2 regions of the Halobacillus sp. ABR2_026 genome follow, and region 1 is predicted to be linked to the other one. Evidence: a T-box and tRNA genes for the amino acid it is inferred to sense, from the RefSeq annotation. Region 1 holds a T-box; the other holds one or more tRNA genes.
The links. The T-box of region 1 lies ahead of tyrS (tyrosine--tRNA ligase). A T-box ahead of a tRNA ligase gene usually reads a tRNA of that ligase, here a tRNA-Tyr.

Region 1 (9,064 bases):
CCGGCCGAACAGTGGTTCCAGTTCCTCAGCCATGCCTCTCCCTTTTTCTGTCAGCTCCACACCATGGGCTGTGCGGTTGAACAGGGAAAAACCTAATTCTACCTCCAGGGTTTTCATCTGTTTGCTGAGTGCCGGCTGTGAAATGAAGAGCGAATCCGCCGCTTTCGTATAGCTCCTTTGCCTCGCCACTTCGATAAATGCCTTCAATTTCTGTAACATAAGCCCTTCCCTCCTGTTCTTCTCCTTCCATTATAACCTGAGGTTATGAAGACATGACAAATAAATCGTTCCTTTTCTTTCTTTCACCTTTTACCCTGAGAAGTAGGAAATCAACGAGGAGGCGTAATGATGAAAACCTATGTATTGCTGGCTTTCTCTGTTTTGTTGGAAGTTGTCGGAGCGACGTTTATGAAATACTCCCAGGGCTTCACCGAATGGAGTGCAGGACTGACCGTCATTGTTTGCTATGCGCTGGCGATTAGCCTGTATATTTACATCACGAAAGAAAACGAAATCGGGTGGATCAATGCCTTATGGTCAGGAGGAGGTACCCTGCTCATCACCACGCTGGGGATGGGCTTGTTTCACGAATCCTTCACCCTATCTAAATTCTTCGGCCTTTCCATGATCCTTGCAGGGATTGTGGGATTGACAGTGCCGACTCACCAAAGGAGTGGATAACTGTGGGTTATTTAATCGTTTCGCTCATTCTTGCAACGATCGGTAATCTTTGTGTGAAACTTTCTTCAGGCTTCCAGCGGACGATTCCAAGTCTCGCATCATTTATCTTCATCGGTGGATGCCTCTATTTTCTTACGCTGAGCGTCCAAACGATTGAAATCGGTATCGCCTATGCCATTTGGTCGGGGGTCTCCATAGCAGCGACTACGATTTCAGGTATTCTTCTCTTTCAAGAAAAAGCGAGTCGCCGAAAATTCCTATCCATTAGTCTGATCATTCTTGGTGTCGTCATCCTTCACTGAATCGGAGGGCATCCGTTTCCCTCCGATCTTACGCCCGTTCTTCAAGGAGCTGATCCAGCTTTGCTTCGATGCGGTCCAGCCGCTTCCATAAGAACGTAACGAATCCGGTAATGACCACCATCAGTAATAATAAAATAGACGACCATCCCTCCTATATGAATACTTCCGATCTTATTCAATTCCTCCCTTTCCTATTGAGGAATGTCCAATCCTAATGATTTAAAAAATTCGTTCAGCATCAGCTGGAAGTCCACGGACCTTCTTGAGGTAAGCCGTCATATTTTCATCATCCTTTTCCGGATATGAATACGAATATGTTTCGGCCACCTCTAATGCTAAAGTGCGGAACAATCCTCCAGCTTTGAACAGCGCCTCCCAGACATCTTCCCTATATCCACCAGCAAAAGTAGCCTCATACATATTCCAATAGCTTTCCGGCAGGAGGGGTTTAAAGTAATTACCGGCCTTTCCTGTCGACCGCTTAAAATCCGTTTGGATGCCGATCCACCAGGAAACCATCTGATTAAGATCTCTGCGGATGACACATTCCAGCATAAACTGTGCGTATGGAACTTCATCCCTCCATAAACTCTTGGCCACATTCTGCTGACACCACCAGAAATTATTGGCTCGTGCGAGATACTCTTGTTCGGATGGTTTTTTGACGTGATAATCTTCATCTGTAGCGTTCGGGATAGCAGGGAGACAATCATCTTTATCCAATAAAGGAATAGTGAGCTTATCCTCCCCATAATGGTCTTCCATGTGCGTCAGCGTTTCCAAGTGCAGATCTATCCGGTTCCCATCGGCAAACAACATCAGGTACCCATAAAAATCACTGGTAACACGTTCACCTTCCCCATCATTTTTATCCGGCTCCTGCATCATCAGCCTCTCCCCGAACACATCCACCCACATCTCGTCTTCAAGATAAGCATCCATATCCGCCACGACATAAACGATGTCGTAATCCTGAAAAAGATCTTTTTCAAGCGTCGGGTTTGTCCGTGAGCCATTCATATACACTGCCCGGATCCGTTCATCCTTCTCAGCGACATCCAAGATTAGATCCATCATTTCCTTCTCTGTTCTCATATGTATCTCCTCTCCTTGCGCACCGTGTTATTCGTTTGTATTCTTATGAATCTGTTCGATGATCTCTTCTGCGAGATGACCAACACTCTTTGTACCGTCCAACACCAGGTCAGCATCCGGTTTGATCGTATCGATCATTACCTTATACGCTTCCCTGCCTCCTGTCAGGTAATGGTTCATAACCTCTTTGGAACCATCCGACTGATCTCGCAGAACCCGTCGAGCCATAGCGATATCAAGAGGCGTATCAATGTAAATGGAATAGTCGATCCATGCTTCCATTTTCCTATGACGATAAGAGAATGGATAATCAAGAATGATAAACGATACTTCCGTGTTGGATTGAAGGTCTGAAATCATAGGGTCTACATTCCAAAGGTTATAATTCGGTCCGTTCTTGGCCCATTGAACGATATCCCTTGGAGCCTCTGCAAAATCATAATCATCAAAAAACAGCCCTTCTGCGTGGTCCATTCTTCTTAGAACCTCCTTTACGATTGTCGTTTTCCCACCACCGGAAACAGCGGCTACACTTATGACCATCGGTTTCTTCATCAAATCTTCCACCCCACTTTCACTGACAGATTCCTTCGTTCATGAAAAATACCTTCAGGGTTGAAGTCTGTAAGCACCTTTCGTACTTCATTTTCAAATCCACGTTCCTTCCCTTTTAAGAATCTCCGGGCGCCATATGAAGTGGAATAATGATGGCCGATGATCGAATCGATCGTCCACCTGTGGTTTTCTGCCGGTAATCGTACGGTTTCCAATTGAAGGGGAGACTGTCGCAAGATTTCCTCATGGCTTTCAGAAGGATGAGTATAAGTTGTCCGTCCGGCTTTTCGATCTCTGCCATACCACTTTTCAACGACTTCGCTGAACCGGACCTGCCACGGTTCAGGGACTTTGTGGAGTTCATGCTCATCTATAATTGCTATTCCCCCTCCTTTGTGGATTCGCTCATACATCAAGGCGAGTGTCTTTTTTCGGTCCATCCAATGAAAGGATTTTGCGAAGACCACAAGATCGAACATGTCTTCTCGGTCCCGGTGGAATTGGTCGAACGTCCCCTGAAACCATTCTATACCGGTCACCCTCATCTCCTGCTGCAGACGTTTCGCTTCAGCAAGCATCTCTTCATCTGGGTCCACACCAATAACATCACGGCACCAGTCTGTAAGTCGTAATGCCAATCGACCTGGGCCACATCCGATATCCAATATCCTCTTTGTTCCGTCCAAAGAAAACCAGTCTACTAGTAACCGGATCAAGCTTGAAGGATAAGTCGGCCGGTATGTTGTGTAATAAGAGGCCGTTCCCTTAAACAATTCATCTCCATAATCCATGACCATCCCCCCTTTGATAGAATGAGAGTATAATATTCCCAATGAAAATTTTAACACAAAAAGGAGAATTCGAATGTCTACCAAACAACAACTGGAAGCATTAGAAAACGAACACCTTTCCCCGAGCACACGTGAATCGCGAGAAAAGCTTGATCGTATTTTAGCCGATGATTTCTGGGAGATTGGAAGTTCCGGCCTCCCCTATAACAAGAAAATCTGCCTTGATGAAGGAGTTGTCCTTGCTGACATGACCCTTCACCACTATGAAATCGAACACCTGGCAGAAGATGTGGTGCTCGCCTCCTATTATGTGGAAGACAAAACCAGAAACCGAAAGACGCTCCGTAGTTCCATATGGAAATGGATCGATGGCCGATGGCAATTGTCTTTCCACCAGGGAACGCCTACGCAGCTGCAAATCCATGAATATAAGAAAATGAACAATTAAACTAAGCTTTCCCGTCGAGGAAAGGACACGTTTACCTTTTCAGGTTAGGGGGTAAAAATTAGGAAGAATTTTGAAAAGGAGGTCTCTCTCCATGCAAGTAACACCACAGCACGACCGTTTCAACAGAAAAAACTTATGGTCGGGTCTCCTCTTTGGAATCGGCCTTGCAGCATTTATTGATGAAACGATTTTCCACCAATTATTGAGGTGGCATCACTTTTATGATAAATCCACGACAGACATCGGACTCATATCGGATGGTTTCTTCCATGCTTTCAGCTGGTTTTCGACGATCGGAGGTCTTTTCCTTTTCGCTGACCTAAAAAGAAGAGCTGAGTTATCTTTGAAATATTGGTGGGGCGGAGTCCTTGTTGGGGCAGGATCGTTTCAACTGTATGACGGCATTATCCAACACAAACTGATGCGCCTCCACCAGATCCGCTATGTAGAAAATGTTATTCCTTACGATTTAACATGGAATATCATAGCCGTCCTCATGATCGGCGCAGGCTTGGTCCTCATGAAACGAAACAGGAGAGATGGAGGACTTTCTGATGTCTAGTCATCCTCCAAACGAAGGAGGGATCGTGCTCGATATGATTCAAGGGATCCCCTTCTTCCTTGCTATTTTCCTGTACATAATCGCATCAATTGTATCCAACCGATCTCCCCGCATGCAGAAGTGGCCGGTTAAACGTGTGATCTTCTGGATTGCCGGGGTTATTTGTGCAGCGACGGCTCTCATTGGTCCGTTAGCCATTGAAGCTCGCACAGACTTTCGTTTCCATATGATCGGGCATCTTCTGTTAGGAATGCTGTCACCGCTCCTGCTCGTCCTTGCGGCACCGATGACGTTACTGTTAAGAAGTATTCCAGTTCCTGACGCCAAAAGAGTCTCAAGGCTTTTAAGAAGTCGTTATGTAAAATTCATCAGTCACCCTATCACAGCGTCTATACTTAACATCGGCGGTTTGTGGGTGCTTTACACAACGGATTTATATCAAATGATGCATCACATGTTCTGGCTGCACGTTCTTGTCCACCTGCATGTATTTTCAGCCGGGTATCTTTTTACCTCATCCATGATTTACATGGACCCTGTTGCCCACCGTTACCGTTATTTATTTCGATCAATCATCTTTCTCTTCGCTCTGGCCGGTCACGGCATCTTGTCCAAATATCTGTACAGCAACCCACCAGAAGGCATCGATCGTTCTCAAGCAGAAGCCGGATCCATGCTCATGTATTATGGAGGCGACATCATCGATGCTGTCCTCATTTTCATTTTGTGCTGGCAATGGTTCAAAGCGAAAGATCCAAATAAATGGCGGGAAGGAGAGGAACAGCCTATATGAAAAAAAGAGGAACTTCCTATTTTACGGAAGTTCCTTTTTCTCTATTAAAGTTTTTGCAAATGATCAATCCAGGCATCGAGCTTTCGTCGGTCTCCTGGACCTTCGAGTAGCTTATCGTATTTCCGATGCGCTTCCGGGTCATGCTCCTCCAGCCAGTTCATCGATTTTTTCGGACCCATATACCAACGGCCGATCATCTCGAAATAGATTTCAAGGCTTTCCTTCACCAGCCAATGGAACCGGTACCTTCCCTCCATGTCCCCTTTTCTTGATCGGATTTTCATTTTAGTCAACCAATCTTTAAGAAATTGCTTTTCTCTAGGTTCAAGGATTCTCGGCCCTTCATTAAACATGGAATCAATTTCACTCAGCCAATCAGCAGCGACCTCTTTTTGATCGAGAAGCACCGCCCCTTGGTGAACTTTCAGGAAATTTTCTGCTGTCTGCATATCATCGGTTCGGTGAACCCAGACATCCAACAGTTTGCCATTGAAGGTTTCTACTTTATTTTGGGTCTCCAAATGATCAGTGAACCCGATCAAATCGACATCACTCTCCTCGGTAAAATCACCGGAAAGGTATGAACCGTACAGGATGACGGTGTGGCACTTGTAGTGATCTCTCAAATGGGCCGTCGCTTTTTCTAAAAATTGTTCACGTTCCATTCCATCTATTCCCCTTTTCGTTTCCATTCAGGATGATCTCCTCAAACGGACGAACTTTCTTTTTCCGACTTGGACAATCGTGCCGTCCTCCCCTGAAATCATTTGATTAGGATCGGTCACTTTTTCCCGATTGATCCTCACCCCGCCATTTTGAATCATCCTGCGCCCTTCACTTTTGGATGGAAGCAAACCAATTTCTTTGAGGAGGTCAACGACAAGGATCTCCCCTTCGTTCCATTCGACTTCCGGCATATCCTCAGGGAGCGAGTTTTTCTGAAAAACATTCACAAAATGTTTTTGACTCAATAGGGCTGCTTCTTTTCCATGAAGCAATTCCACTAATGAGGAAGCAAGTGTGATTTTAGCGTCACGCGGATGAAGTTCTCCGCTCTCCAATTGCCGGGCTGTTACTGTCACTTCAGATATGGATAAAGGGGAAACAAGTTCCAAATATTTGAGAATGAGTTCATCAGGGATGGACATCGTTTTTCCGAAAATCTCCTCCGGTCGTTCATCGACTCCAATATAATTGTCTTTCGACTTCGACATTTTTTCGACTCCATCGAGACCTTCAATCAAAGGCATAAGCAGAACTACTTGTTTTTCTTTCCCGAAATGCTCCTGTATTTGACGCCCGAAGAGAACGTTGAACTCCTGATCTGTCCCTCCAAGTTCGATGTCAGATTCAAGGGCATACGAGTCGTACCCCTGCATAACAGGGTAGAAGAATTCATGAAGATGAATCGGCCTATTTGCTTTGTAACGGTTGTGAAAGTCATTACGTTCAAGCATGCGGGCCACAGTAACAGTACTCGCAAGCTTCAAAACTTCAGAAAAAGTGACCTTCGACAACCAGCGGGCATTATAGTGCAGCTCTACTTTTTCCATATCCATCACTTTGCCGAACTGTTCAAAATATGTCTTGGCATTGTGTTCTACCTCTTCATCCGTTAAGGCGGTACGAGCAATGGATTTCCCTGTTGGATCACCGATTTTCCCAGTGAAATCACCTATGATGAGCTGGATCGTGTGACCGAACTCCTGGAATTGTCTCAGCTTATTGAGAACAACCGTATGCCCCAGATGGACATCAGGTGCCGTCGGATCAAGCCCCAGCTTCACGTTCAGAGGTTTTCCATTCTTTATCGATTTGGCAATTTTCTCTTTGAATTCTGCTTCCGGAATAATGGAGGATACCCCGTAAGATAAAACCTCCCATTGCTTTTCGAATTCTTTTTTCTGTCCATCATTCAATTGTGTTTTCACCCTACAGCCCTCCTATTTTTTGAATACAAAAAAGACACGCCCCATCATGGGACGTGTCTTCTGCACGCGTTACCACCCAAGTTGAAAATGATGCACTCATCTTCCCCTCAAAAAGATAACGGGTTTACCGTCTTTCACTACTCACAAAAGCTTTCGTAAAAGAAGCTCCAGAAGGTAATTCACAAAGAGATGTGTATCGACTCACAGCAACCGTCGACTCTCTGCCAACAGGGATCTCTTCATTACTGGATTTCTGTCATTGCCTCGAGTATTAAAGTTAGGATTATGTTACGCGGAAAGGAAGAAGATGTCAACATTTTTTTATTTCTAAGCTCCAGCTTTCAGCGATTCCTTTTTTCAGAGAAAATTTCTAATTGACGAAACAATAATTGTATACAAATGAAAGACAATAAAAAAACAATGATTGGTTCTCCTGTATCCCCTATAGCCGTCACTAACAAGAAAAGGAGTGTAGATGTAAGAGCGGTGATGATTATGTAAATGATTATAGTGATCCCCTGACTCATGAGGACGTCCTCCCTACTTACATTATTTCCCTACACTTTACCACAGCTTCCATCATTATTAAAAATGCCCGGAAACACATTGTCCCGTGTAAAGAAAGTCTATTTAAAAAGTATGGACAGCACCTTCTGCTCTTGTGGATGGGCTGCAAATGGGAGATTTACTGCATTACGGGGTTATGCGTCATTCCTAATAAACCTACCGTAGTCATGAGGTACCTCCTTGATTCATTCGTATATTTCTGTCTTCAAAATTGACGCCTTCCACCCAATCTTCGATTACAGAAGCCACTTTCCAAGGAGCATCTCTATATACATCATGACTGGTGTTATCTAATGGGATACTTGTGAAATCTTGCAGTCTTTCATTCATCCTTGCGACACAAGGCTTCCTTATCCCTTCCAAATATTCAGGCAAAGTGGCTCGTAATAAAATCACAGGCCGATCAATCCTATCTAAAATAGAAGCAACAGGTTCTGCGACCATCCCTTTAATGACCGCTTGTGCCGTGAAAATAGATACAGCCAGCCTCACCTCACCATCCACCTTCTCAATTTGAGCTTGAGATGCTTCCTCGATTTGTTCTGACCAACGCCCGAGTTCTTCTTTTTCAGCAGTGAAGAAATCATCTTCACTCTCAAACCGGTAGTTGTTGTGGAAGGTTTCTATTTGAACCAATTCATCTTCCAGACTGTCTCGATTCAGTGGTAAATACCCACCATCAAGTAAAATCACACCTTTAACCTTCTCTGGATAGATGTAGGCATAATAAAGAGCGAGATGAGCTCCCCATGAATGACCAGCCAGGAAGAATGTTTCCTAGCTTATCTTCTCATGAATTTCTGAAACCATTGTAGATGGATAATAATCCTTTTCCTCTGTTTTCGGTTCGCTCCCTCCGTGTCCGGACAAATGGAAGGATAGGATATGATAGCCAGGCATGTGAGAAGCCAACTCTACAAAGGACTTACCACTGCTTCCCAACCCATGAAGAAATACGATCGTCTCCTTATTTCGATTCCCCATTCAAACATCTTTTCTCCTCCTTTTCCTTTGATTTCGTCACGCTAATGTTTTTCTTCCAAGTACCAATAAAAAAGCCAGCGTGAGATCGCTGGCTTAAACAGATCATCAGCTGGGACCATTAAACCCATTCTGACCATAATGGCCTTCAGCACGACGACGAACTTCCTCTTTCTTATTGTCCGCAGAATCATAACGTTTCCTAACTGAAGAGCGGCGTTGCTTATTCAATTCATCTCCGTGGAACTTATTCGTATTTCCACCGTAAGCATCCCTTAGAAAACCGAATAAAAGCGGCAAAGCGAATAGTCCGACAATAATGAGTAATCCCCACATACGAATCCCTCCTTATCTTTCC
Region 2 (9,064 bases), 1.2 Mb from region 1:
TCGGTGAGGTAACCTTTTTGGAGCCAGCCGCCGAAGGTGGGGCCAATGATTGGGGTGAAGTCGTAACAAGGTAGCCGTATCGGAAGGTGCGGCTGGATCACCTCCTTTCTAAGGATATTACGGAAACGTACTGTGTTGGTTGTTCAGTTTTGAGAGATCAAACTATGAAAATATGATCTTCCTTCATTTGGATGGGCCTGTAGCTCAGTTGGTCAGAGCGCACGCCTGATAAGCGTGAGGTCGGTGGTTCAAGTCCACTCAGGCCCACCATTCAAAATGGGGCCTTAGCTCAGCTGGGAGAGCGCCTGCTTTGCACGCAGGAGGTCAGCGGTTCGATCCCGCTAGGCTCCACCATTTAAATGCAACACTTAAACACAAGAATCTATTTTGTGTTTTATATTCAACCCTGAATAAGGGCGTGAACCTTGAAAACTGGATAAGGAATCATTGTTTCATCTAACGATGAGGCAATTGATGACAAGACATCTAATTGAAATTGTAAACGTCTTTTCACGAAGATAGTTAAGTGAATAAGGGCGCACGGTGGATGCCTTGGTACTAGGAGCCGATGAAGGACGGGACTAACACCGATATGCTCCGGCGAGCCGTAAGTAGGCTTTGAACCGGAGATTTCCGAATGGGGAAACCCGCTGTTCGTAATGGGACAGCATCCTATACTGAATCCATAGGTATAGGAAGGCACACCCGGGGAACTGAAACATCTAAGTACCCGGAGGAAGAAAAAGCAAACGCGATTTCCCAAGTAGCGGCGAGCGAAACGGAATCAGCCCAAACCAGAAAGCTTGCTTTCTGGGGTTGTAGGACACTCCATTGGAGTTACCAAAGAGGAAGATAGGCGAATCGATCTGGAACGATCAGCCAGAGCAGGTAACAGCCCTGTAGTCGAAATCTTTCTCTCTCCGGAGTGGATCCTGAGTACGGCGGAACACGAGGAATTCCGTCGGAATCCGGGAGGACCATCTCCCAAGGCTAAATACTCCCTAGTGACCGATAGTGAACCAGTACCGTGAGGGAAAGGTGAAAAGCACCCCGGAAGGGGAGTGAAAGAGAACCTGAAACCGTGTGCCTACAAGTAGTCGGAGCCCGTTAATGGGTGACGGCGTGCCTTTTGTAGAATGAACCGGCGAGTTACGACCGTATGCGAGGTTAAGCAGCAGAAGCGGAGCCGCAGCGAAAGCGAGTCTGAATAGGGCGAGTGAGTATGCGGTCGTAGACCCGAAACCGTGTGATCTACCCATGTCCAGGGTGAAGGTCAGGTAACACTGACTGGAGGCCCGAACCCACGTAAGTTGAAAATTACGGGGATGAGGTGTGGGTAGGGGTGAAATGCCAATCGAACACGGAGATAGCTGGTTCTCTCCGAAATAGCTTTAGGGCTAGCCTCAGAATAGAAAGTCATGGAGGTAGAGCACTGATTGGACGAGGGGCCCCTATCGGGTTACCGAATTCAGTCAAACTCCGAATGCCATCGACTTTGTTCTGGGAGTCAGACCGTGGGTGATAAGGTTCATGGTCGAGAGGGAAACAGCCCAGACCGCCAGCTAAGGTCCCAAAGTGTGTGTTAAGTGGAAAAGGATGTGGAGTTGCTTAGACAACCAGGATGTTGGCTTAGAAGCAGCCATCATTCAAAGAGTGCGTAATAGCTCACTGGTCGAGTGACTCTGCGCCGAAAATGTACCGGGGCTAAACACACCACCGAAGCTGCGGATTGATCTTATGATCAGTGGTAGGAGAGCGTTCTAAGGGCCGTGAAGTCAGACCGTAAGGACTGGTGGAGCGCTTAGAAGTGAGAATGCCGGTATGAGTAGCGAAAAAAGAGTGAGAATCTCTTTCACCGAATGCCTAAGGTTTCCTGAGGAAGGCTCGTCCTCTCAGGGTTAGTCGGGACCTAAGCCGAGGCCGAAAGGCGTAGGCGATGGACAACAGGTTGATATTCCTGTACCACCTCCTTTCCGTTTGAACGACGGGGGGACGCAGGAGGATAAGGAGAGCGCGCCACTGGATGTGCGCGTCCAAGCAGTGAGACGGTCGGATAGGCAAATCCGTCCGGCAACGTTGAGCTGTGATGGGGAGGGAAATATAGTACCGAAGCTCCTGAGTTCACACTGCCAAGAAAATCCTCTAGTGAGGAAAGAGGTGCCCGTACCGCAAACCGACACAGGTAGGCGAGGAGGGATCCTAAGGTGAGCGGGAGAACTCTCGTTAAGGAACTCGGCAAAATGACCCCGTAACTTCGGGAGAAGGGGTGCTCCTCTGCCGAGGAGCCGCAGTGAAAAGGCCCAAGCGACTGTTTACCAAAAACACAGGTCTCTGCGAAGCCGTAAGGCGAAGTATAGGGGCTGACACCTGCCCGGTGCTGGAAGGTTAAGGGGATGCGTTAGCTTATGCGAAGCGTTGAACCGAAGCCCCAGTAAACGGCGGCCGTAACTATAACGGTCCTAAGGTAGCGAAATTCCTTGTCGGGTAAGTTCCGACCCGCACGAAAGGTGCAACGACTTGGGCACTGTCTCAACGAGAGACCCGGTGAAATTATACTATGTGTGAAGATGCACATTACCCGCGACAGGACGGAAAGACCCCGTGGAGCTTTACTGTAGCCTGATATTGAATGTTGGTACAGCTTGTACAGGATAGGTAGGAGCCTTAGAAGCCGGAGCGCTAGCTTCGGTGGAGGCGCTGGTGGGATACTACCCTGGCTGTACGGACATTCTAACCCAGGACCGTGATCCGGTCCGGAGACAGTGTCAGGTGGGCAGTTTGACTGGGGCGGTCGCCTCCCAAAAGGTAACGGAGGCGCCCAAAGGTTCCCTCAGAATGGTTGGAAATCATTCGCAGAGTGTAAAGGCACAAGGGAGCTTGACTGCGAGACCTACAAGTCGAGCAGGGACGAAAGTCGGGCTTAGTGATCCGGCGGTTCCGCATGGAAGGGCCGTCGCTCAACGGATAAAAGCTACCCCGGGGATAACAGGCTTATCTCCCCCAAGAGTCCACATCGACGGGGAGGTTTGGCACCTCGATGTCGGCTCATCGCATCCTGGGGCTGTAGTCGGTCCCAAGGGTTGGGCTGTTCGCCCATTAAAGCGGTACGCGAGCTGGGTTCAGAACGTCGTGAGACAGTTCGGTCCCTATCCGTCGTGGGCGTTGGAAATTTGAAAGGAGCTGTCCTTAGTACGAGAGGACCGGGATGGACACACCGCTGGTGTACCAGTTGTTCCGCCAGGAGCATCGCTGGGTAGCTACGTGTGGTCGGGATAAGTGCTGAAAGCATCTAAGCATGAAGCCCCCCTTGAGATGAGATTTCCCTTTGCTTTAAGCAAATAAGATCCCTCAGAGACGATGAGGTTGATAGGTCCGAGGTGGAAGCGTGGTGACACGTGGAGCTGACGGATACTAATGGATCGATGACTTATCTATCGAAATGATAGTGTTCGTGAAAAGCGTTTCTTCAAAAGATGTTTCCTTATCCAGTTTTGAGGGTTCACCTCAAACTTTATATTGATGTGGTGGTGAAGGCGAAGAGGTCACACCTGTTCCCATGCCGAACACAGCAGTTAAGCTCTTCAGCGCCGATGGTAGTCGGGTTTACCCCCGTGAGAGTAGGACGCCGCCACATTGATACTCTTTCCTTATTAATGCTTTTGATGATTGTACATTATTCCAACGTAGCTCAGTGGTAGAGCAATCGGCTGTTAACCGATCGGTCGTAGGTTCGAATCCTACCGTTGGAGCCACTTGCTTCCATAGCTCAGTGGTAGAGCACTTCCATGGTAAGGAAGGGGTCGCCGGTTCAAATCCGGCTGGAAGCTCTGAATTTTAATTCGATTGGCCCGTTGGTCAAGTGGTTAAGACACCGCCCTTTCACGGCGGTAACACGGGTTCGAATCCCGTACGGGTCACCACTAATGGAGGATTAGCTCAGCTGGGAGAGCACTTGCCTTACAAGCAAGGGGTCGCAGGTTCGAACCCTGCATCCTCCACCATTATTTTCATAAGCCGGCCTAGCTCAACTGGCAGAGCAACTGATTTGTAATCAGTAGGTTGGGGGTTCAAGTCCTCTGGCCGGCACCACTTATTTAATGAAAGTGGAGGGATAGCGAAGTTGGCCAAACGCGGCGGACTGTAAATCCGCTCCCATCGGGTTCGTAGGTTCGAGTCCTACTCCCTCCACCATTTATTTTTCTAACAAGAACGGCTGACATCCTTGATCAGCTATTTTTTATGAAAATGAACATGCCTTGTATAATGATCTTTAGATGGTATATACTATTTTTGTAACTGTTGGGCCATAGCCAAGCGGTAAGGCAACGGTTTTTGGTACCGTCATGCGCTGGTTCGAATCCAGCTGGCCCAGCCATTTTATAATAGATGTTATACTGGAGTTTAATCATTTATGTGAGCCATTAGCTCAGCTGGTAGAGCATCTGACTTTTAATCAGAGGGTCGAAGGTTCGAATCCTTCATGGCTCATCTTTCAATTTCATATGCGGGAGTAGTTCAGTGGTAGAACACCACCTTGCCAAGGTGGGGGTCGCGGGTTCGAATCCCGTCTCCCGCTCCATTCGGGGCCTTAGCTCAGCTGGGAGAGCGCCTGCTTTGCACGCAGGAGGTCAGCGGTTCGATCCCGCTAGGCTCCACTCTGTGAACCTGACATCAAAATTGATGTCAGGTTTTTTGTATGGGATAGTGAAACCTATGTATTTTTCTATCCTTCAAGCCCCGGATGAGCGATTCAGATTATGGGGGAACGGAATGTCCATTACGATCATCCATAATTTGATGAATGGTCACAAACCTTGTAAACATGCATGTTTACATACGTTTTCATACTGTATTTCGTATATATATGCACAAACATGTCCAGTTGAGTCATCTTAAGCAAAACGGATACAATTATAGTAGAGAAAAAAGGAGGAACTTTGATGAATAAACAGCTTTCCATTATAGGTGTACCTATGGACCTTGGACAGATGCGCCGGGGTGTAGACATGGGACCGAGCGCCATCCGCTATGCAGGAATGGTTGAACGTCTGGAACAATTAAAGTATGACATTGAAATCTAGGGGATATTGAAATTCCTCGTCCTAAACAAAATACGGAAGTGAAACAGGATAACTTGCGCAACTTGAATGAAATTGCCGAAGGAAGCCGAAGACTTGCGAAAGCGGTGGATGAAATCGTAGAAAACAAGCGATTCCCACTTGTTCTTGGTGGAGATCATAGCATCGCAATGGGGACTCTTGCTGGTGTTGCTAAACATTATGAGAACCTTGGCGTTATTTGGTATGATGCTCATGGTGATCTGAACACGGCAGACAGCTCTCCTTCCGGTAATATTCATGGGATGCCTCTTGCTGTAAGCCTTGGCATCGGACATGAGAAACTAACAAGTATCCATGATTATGAACCGAAAATAAAACCGGAGAATATTGTAATCATCGGTGCCCGTTCATTAGATGAAGGGGAAAAAGTGTTAATTGAGGAAAAGGGCATTAAAGTTTATACGATGCATGAAGTGGATCGTATGGGGATGACCCAGGTGATGGAAGAGACAGTCGACTATCTGAAAGACCGTACGGATGGAGTTCATTTGAGTTTGGATCTTGATGGATTAGATCCAAATGATGCACCCGGCGTAGGAACACCTGTGATGGGTGGATTAAGTTATCGTGAAAGTCATTTAGCTATGGAAATGCTTCACCAATCAGAAATGATTACATCGGCTGAATTTGTAGAAGTGAATCCTATCCTTGATGAAAAAAATAAAACCGCCAGCGTGGCGGTAGGTTTGATGGGTTCTCTATTTGGGGAGAGCTTGAAATAAAAGAAGAATTTTAGCAGTAACCCGCTTTTTGTAAGGCGGGTTGCTGTTTTTTATGGGTTATTTCATCATATTCATTTAATAATTCATCTAACTTCACACTTACACGCACAACTTCAGGCGAGCTCAATTTATGGAGACGGGCTAAACGTGTCATTTCCATACGACAGGCTTCGATTTCCTTTGTCAAAGCAATCACTCGCGTCATAATATGTGGCCTCCTAAAAAATTTTTACATTTACAGCTTTATAACCGATACTAAAAAAAGTTAAACTTATATTAGCGAAAAAAATATAAAATTTATGAAACTTTGAGGCGAGGTCATCCGTAAAGGTTATCGACCGCACGTAAAGCGGAGGTATAGAAGATGGAAACCATGATTAAGCAAAAAATTAAAGAAGTGAAAAAAGGCAATCAATCGGCTTTTGAAGATATTGTATCTTTTTATCAGAATAAAGTTTTTCATATTTGTCTACGAATGGTGGGAAACTCATATGAAGCTGAAGACCTTGCCCAGGAGGCTTTTATTAGGGCCTACACGAATATCCATACGTTTGATGAAAAAAGGAAATTCTCGACTTGGATCTATCGGATAGCCACGAATCTGTCCATCGACCGGATCCGTAAAAAGAAACCGGATTATCATCTTGATGCAGAAGTGAAGGGGACCGAAGGGTTAGACATGTATTCACAGCTGGCGGCGGATCAGGCACTACCAGAAGAGGAAGTGGAGAGTCTTGAATTACAAACGTATATTCATAAAGAAATATTAGCATTACCACCGAAATATCGGAGTGTCATCGTCCTTCGTTATTTAGATGAGCTTGCTTTACAGGAAATTGCAGAAGTGTTGGATATTCCTGTAGGAACAGTGAAGACGAGGGTCCACAGAGGGAGAGAGGCCTTAAGAAAAAGGCTTCGACATGTGTGAAGGAGTTGAGAGGGAATGAATTGCAAGAGAGAAGCAATTGAACTCATGCATAAGTATTTAGATGGTGACTTATATAAAGATGAAGAGAGACGACTGAGAGACCATTTACAAAACTGCCAAGCTTGTCAGAATCATTTTCATGAATTAAAGAGAACAACCACGCTTATTACAAATACGACGCCTGTTTCTGCGCCACCCCGGTTTACGGCGAATGTCATGGCCAACTTACCGAAGGAGAAGAAAAGAAAGAATTACATCCGGAAGCTTCAAAAGCATCCACTCCTTACAGCAGCTGCTGTTTTCTTTATTCTCATGTTCAGCGGTATATTCACCGCCTGGAACCAGGATCAGCAGGTGACGGTTTCGAAACAGGAGAACCTTGAAATCCGTGATCATACGGTCATCGTCCCTGAGGGTGTTACTGTTAACGGGGATCTCGTAGTGAGAAATGGTGACTTGAGAATCGATGGGAAGGTCGATGGGGACATTACCATAATAAATGGGGACATCCTCGAGGTTACGTCAGACGACGGGAACGAAGCGGATGGACTAGACCGTAATAACCTCCGGGCGTATTCAGGTGAACTCACAGAAGTAAACCAGGTGTACGAATGGGTTTGGTATCATACGAAAAAGACAGTCAATGATGTCTTTTCATTTCAATCCGATGAATAAAGCAAGGGGGCCTGTGCTCCCTTGCTTTTTTTATAGCGTATTTTTTGATGAAACGCCGGAGAAACTGAATTCCAATAAGACTTCGCAAGCTCTGATTTCTGATTGTTGCCCCCCTTGTTCCCGATAGAAAAAAGAGGGATTCTGCTCATTCATGGTTCAAGAATCCTATATCCTTTTTCAGTGAATGCCTGTTAAACTTACGGCGGAAGGGAGGGCAGAAATAGAGGGGAACCATAATTAAGGCCGGAAGGCAGACGAGAACTATGAACTCAACATAGACAGCAGATAGAGAAAGGAGTAAAAAACATACTTCATATGCACAGTATTTTTTGGACATTGTTTTATTACATTTCAATCTCATTCAAAAAAATGATGGGGACATTCTCCATTTTATTAAGTAAAAGGATTCATCCCTACATAGGGCAATCGTCAGGCCGGTATGTTCTCCATATATAAGGGAAAGGTTATGTGATATAATGGTAAATGTGAATTTTTAAGGTTTATTATATCTAAAAGGAAGTGTAGGCATGCTTGATGGGGGATTGGATGTTTTAGATTATTTTTTGATTACTGTGGATATCGCCCTTGTCTGGTTTGTTGTATATAAATTAATCATGCTGATCCAGGGGACGAAAGCGGTCCAGCTTTTGAAAGGGATATTCGTAATCCTGGGTATATGGTTATTGAGTAATTTATTTGGACTGACCACTTTAAGATGGCTGATGTCACAAGCAATTACGTGGGGTTTCCTAGCTATAATCATTTTGTTCCAGCCCGAACTGAGAAGGGCATTAGAACAGTTGGGACGGGGAAGTTTCTTCAGCAGGAACACCTCAGAAGAAGAAGACACCGAAAAAACGTTACAGGCCATCATCAAGTCCTGTAATTATATGGCGAAACGCCGGATCGGTGCTTTGATAACAATTGAGCGAGATACCGGTATGGGAGATTATGTGGAGACGGGAATCCGCGTAGGCGGCCACTTGTCGAGTGAGCTTCTTACAAATATTTTTATACCGAATACCCCCCTCCATGATGGAGCGGTCATACTTAAGAATGATGAAATAGTAGCTGCGGCGTGCTACCTCCCCCTTTCGGAAAGCCCATTCATTTCAAAAGAACTCGGGACGAGGCACAGAGCGGCCATGGGCATTAGTGAGGTCACGGATGCATTGACCATCGTTGTATCTGAGGAGACAGGAGCGATCTCCTGTACTAAAAACGGTGAACTGCACCGCGAGCTTGATCAAGTGAAACTTGAAGAAATTCTGCGCACAGAGTTGGATTACTCCGCCCCTGCGGTAAAAAGCTGGAACTGGAGGGGGAAGAAGAATGGATAATTGGTTCAAGAGTGTTTGGTTTATCCGCATTATATCCTTGATGCTTGCCGGTCTTCTCTGGGTGACGGTGAACGTGGATAACAATATGGATTCTGATTCTTTATTCTTCGATCAGTCTTCTTCTGATATGGAGGTAATGGAAAACATCCCATTGGAGATTCAGTTCGACAGCGAAGAATATGTAGTAAGCGGCATTCCTCAAGAAGTATCGGTGTCCGTTGAGGGCCCTACATCTGCGGTCGCCCCAGTATCCAGACAGAAGAATTTCAAAGTATTTGT

Region 2: it has a tRNA-Tyr gene. The T-box ahead of tyrS (tyrosine--tRNA ligase) is inferred to sense a tRNA for this amino acid. The anticodon was not compared.

Annotation. Positions count from the first base shown of each region.
Region 1 is NZ_JBSWTM010000001.1:1,305,755-1,314,818, reverse strand. Features, by position in the region: gene ACXADE_RS06765 (LysR family transcriptional regulator) at 1-219, opposite strand, end outside; gene ACXADE_RS06760 (DMT family transporter) at 349-681, shown strand; gene ACXADE_RS06755 (DMT family transporter) at 684-983, shown strand; gene ACXADE_RS06750 (hypothetical protein) at 1,025-1,162, opposite strand; gene ACXADE_RS06745 (aminoglycoside 6-adenylyltransferase) at 1,203-2,078, opposite strand; gene ACXADE_RS06740 (nucleoside/nucleotide kinase family protein) at 2,106-2,633, opposite strand; gene ACXADE_RS06735 (class I SAM-dependent methyltransferase) at 2,633-3,424, opposite strand; gene ACXADE_RS06730 (nuclear transport factor 2 family protein) at 3,498-3,872, shown strand; gene ACXADE_RS06725 (DUF2243 domain-containing protein) at 3,964-4,434, shown strand; gene ACXADE_RS06720 (cytochrome c oxidase assembly protein) at 4,427-5,227, shown strand; gene ACXADE_RS06715 (nucleotidyltransferase domain-containing protein) at 5,272-5,919, opposite strand; gene tyrS (tyrosine--tRNA ligase) at 5,920-7,158, opposite strand; T-box leader at 7,203-7,427, opposite strand; gene ACXADE_RS06705 (hypothetical protein) at 7,500-7,685, opposite strand; partial or broken gene ACXADE_RS06700 (alpha/beta fold hydrolase) at 7,891-8,709, opposite strand; gene ACXADE_RS06695 (hypothetical protein) at 8,815-9,042, opposite strand.
Region 2 is NZ_JBSWTM010000001.1:127,067-136,130, forward strand. Features, by position in the region: rRNA gene ACXADE_RS00725 (16S ribosomal RNA) at 1-108, shown strand, start outside; tRNA gene ACXADE_RS00730 (tRNA-Ile) at 194-270, shown strand; tRNA gene ACXADE_RS00735 (tRNA-Ala) at 279-354, shown strand; rRNA gene ACXADE_RS00740 (23S ribosomal RNA) at 521-3,435, shown strand; rRNA gene rrf (5S ribosomal RNA) at 3,521-3,634, shown strand; tRNA gene ACXADE_RS00750 (tRNA-Asn) at 3,678-3,752, shown strand; tRNA gene ACXADE_RS00755 (tRNA-Thr) at 3,756-3,827, shown strand; tRNA gene ACXADE_RS00760 (tRNA-Glu) at 3,846-3,920, shown strand; tRNA gene ACXADE_RS00765 (tRNA-Val) at 3,926-4,001, shown strand; tRNA gene ACXADE_RS00770 (tRNA-Thr) at 4,014-4,089, shown strand; tRNA gene ACXADE_RS00775 (tRNA-Tyr) at 4,106-4,191, shown strand; tRNA gene ACXADE_RS00780 (tRNA-Gln) at 4,301-4,375, shown strand; tRNA gene ACXADE_RS00785 (tRNA-Lys) at 4,416-4,488, shown strand; tRNA gene ACXADE_RS00790 (tRNA-Gly) at 4,505-4,579, shown strand; tRNA gene ACXADE_RS00795 (tRNA-Ala) at 4,583-4,655, shown strand; partial or broken gene rocF (arginase) at 4,941-5,842, shown strand; gene ACXADE_RS00805 (aspartyl-phosphate phosphatase Spo0E family protein) at 5,853-6,047, opposite strand; gene sigW (RNA polymerase sigma factor SigW) at 6,207-6,770, shown strand; gene ACXADE_RS00815 (zf-HC2 domain-containing protein) at 6,786-7,445, shown strand; gene cdaA (diadenylate cyclase CdaA) at 7,973-8,785, shown strand; gene ACXADE_RS00825 (CdaR family protein) at 8,778-9,064, shown strand, end outside.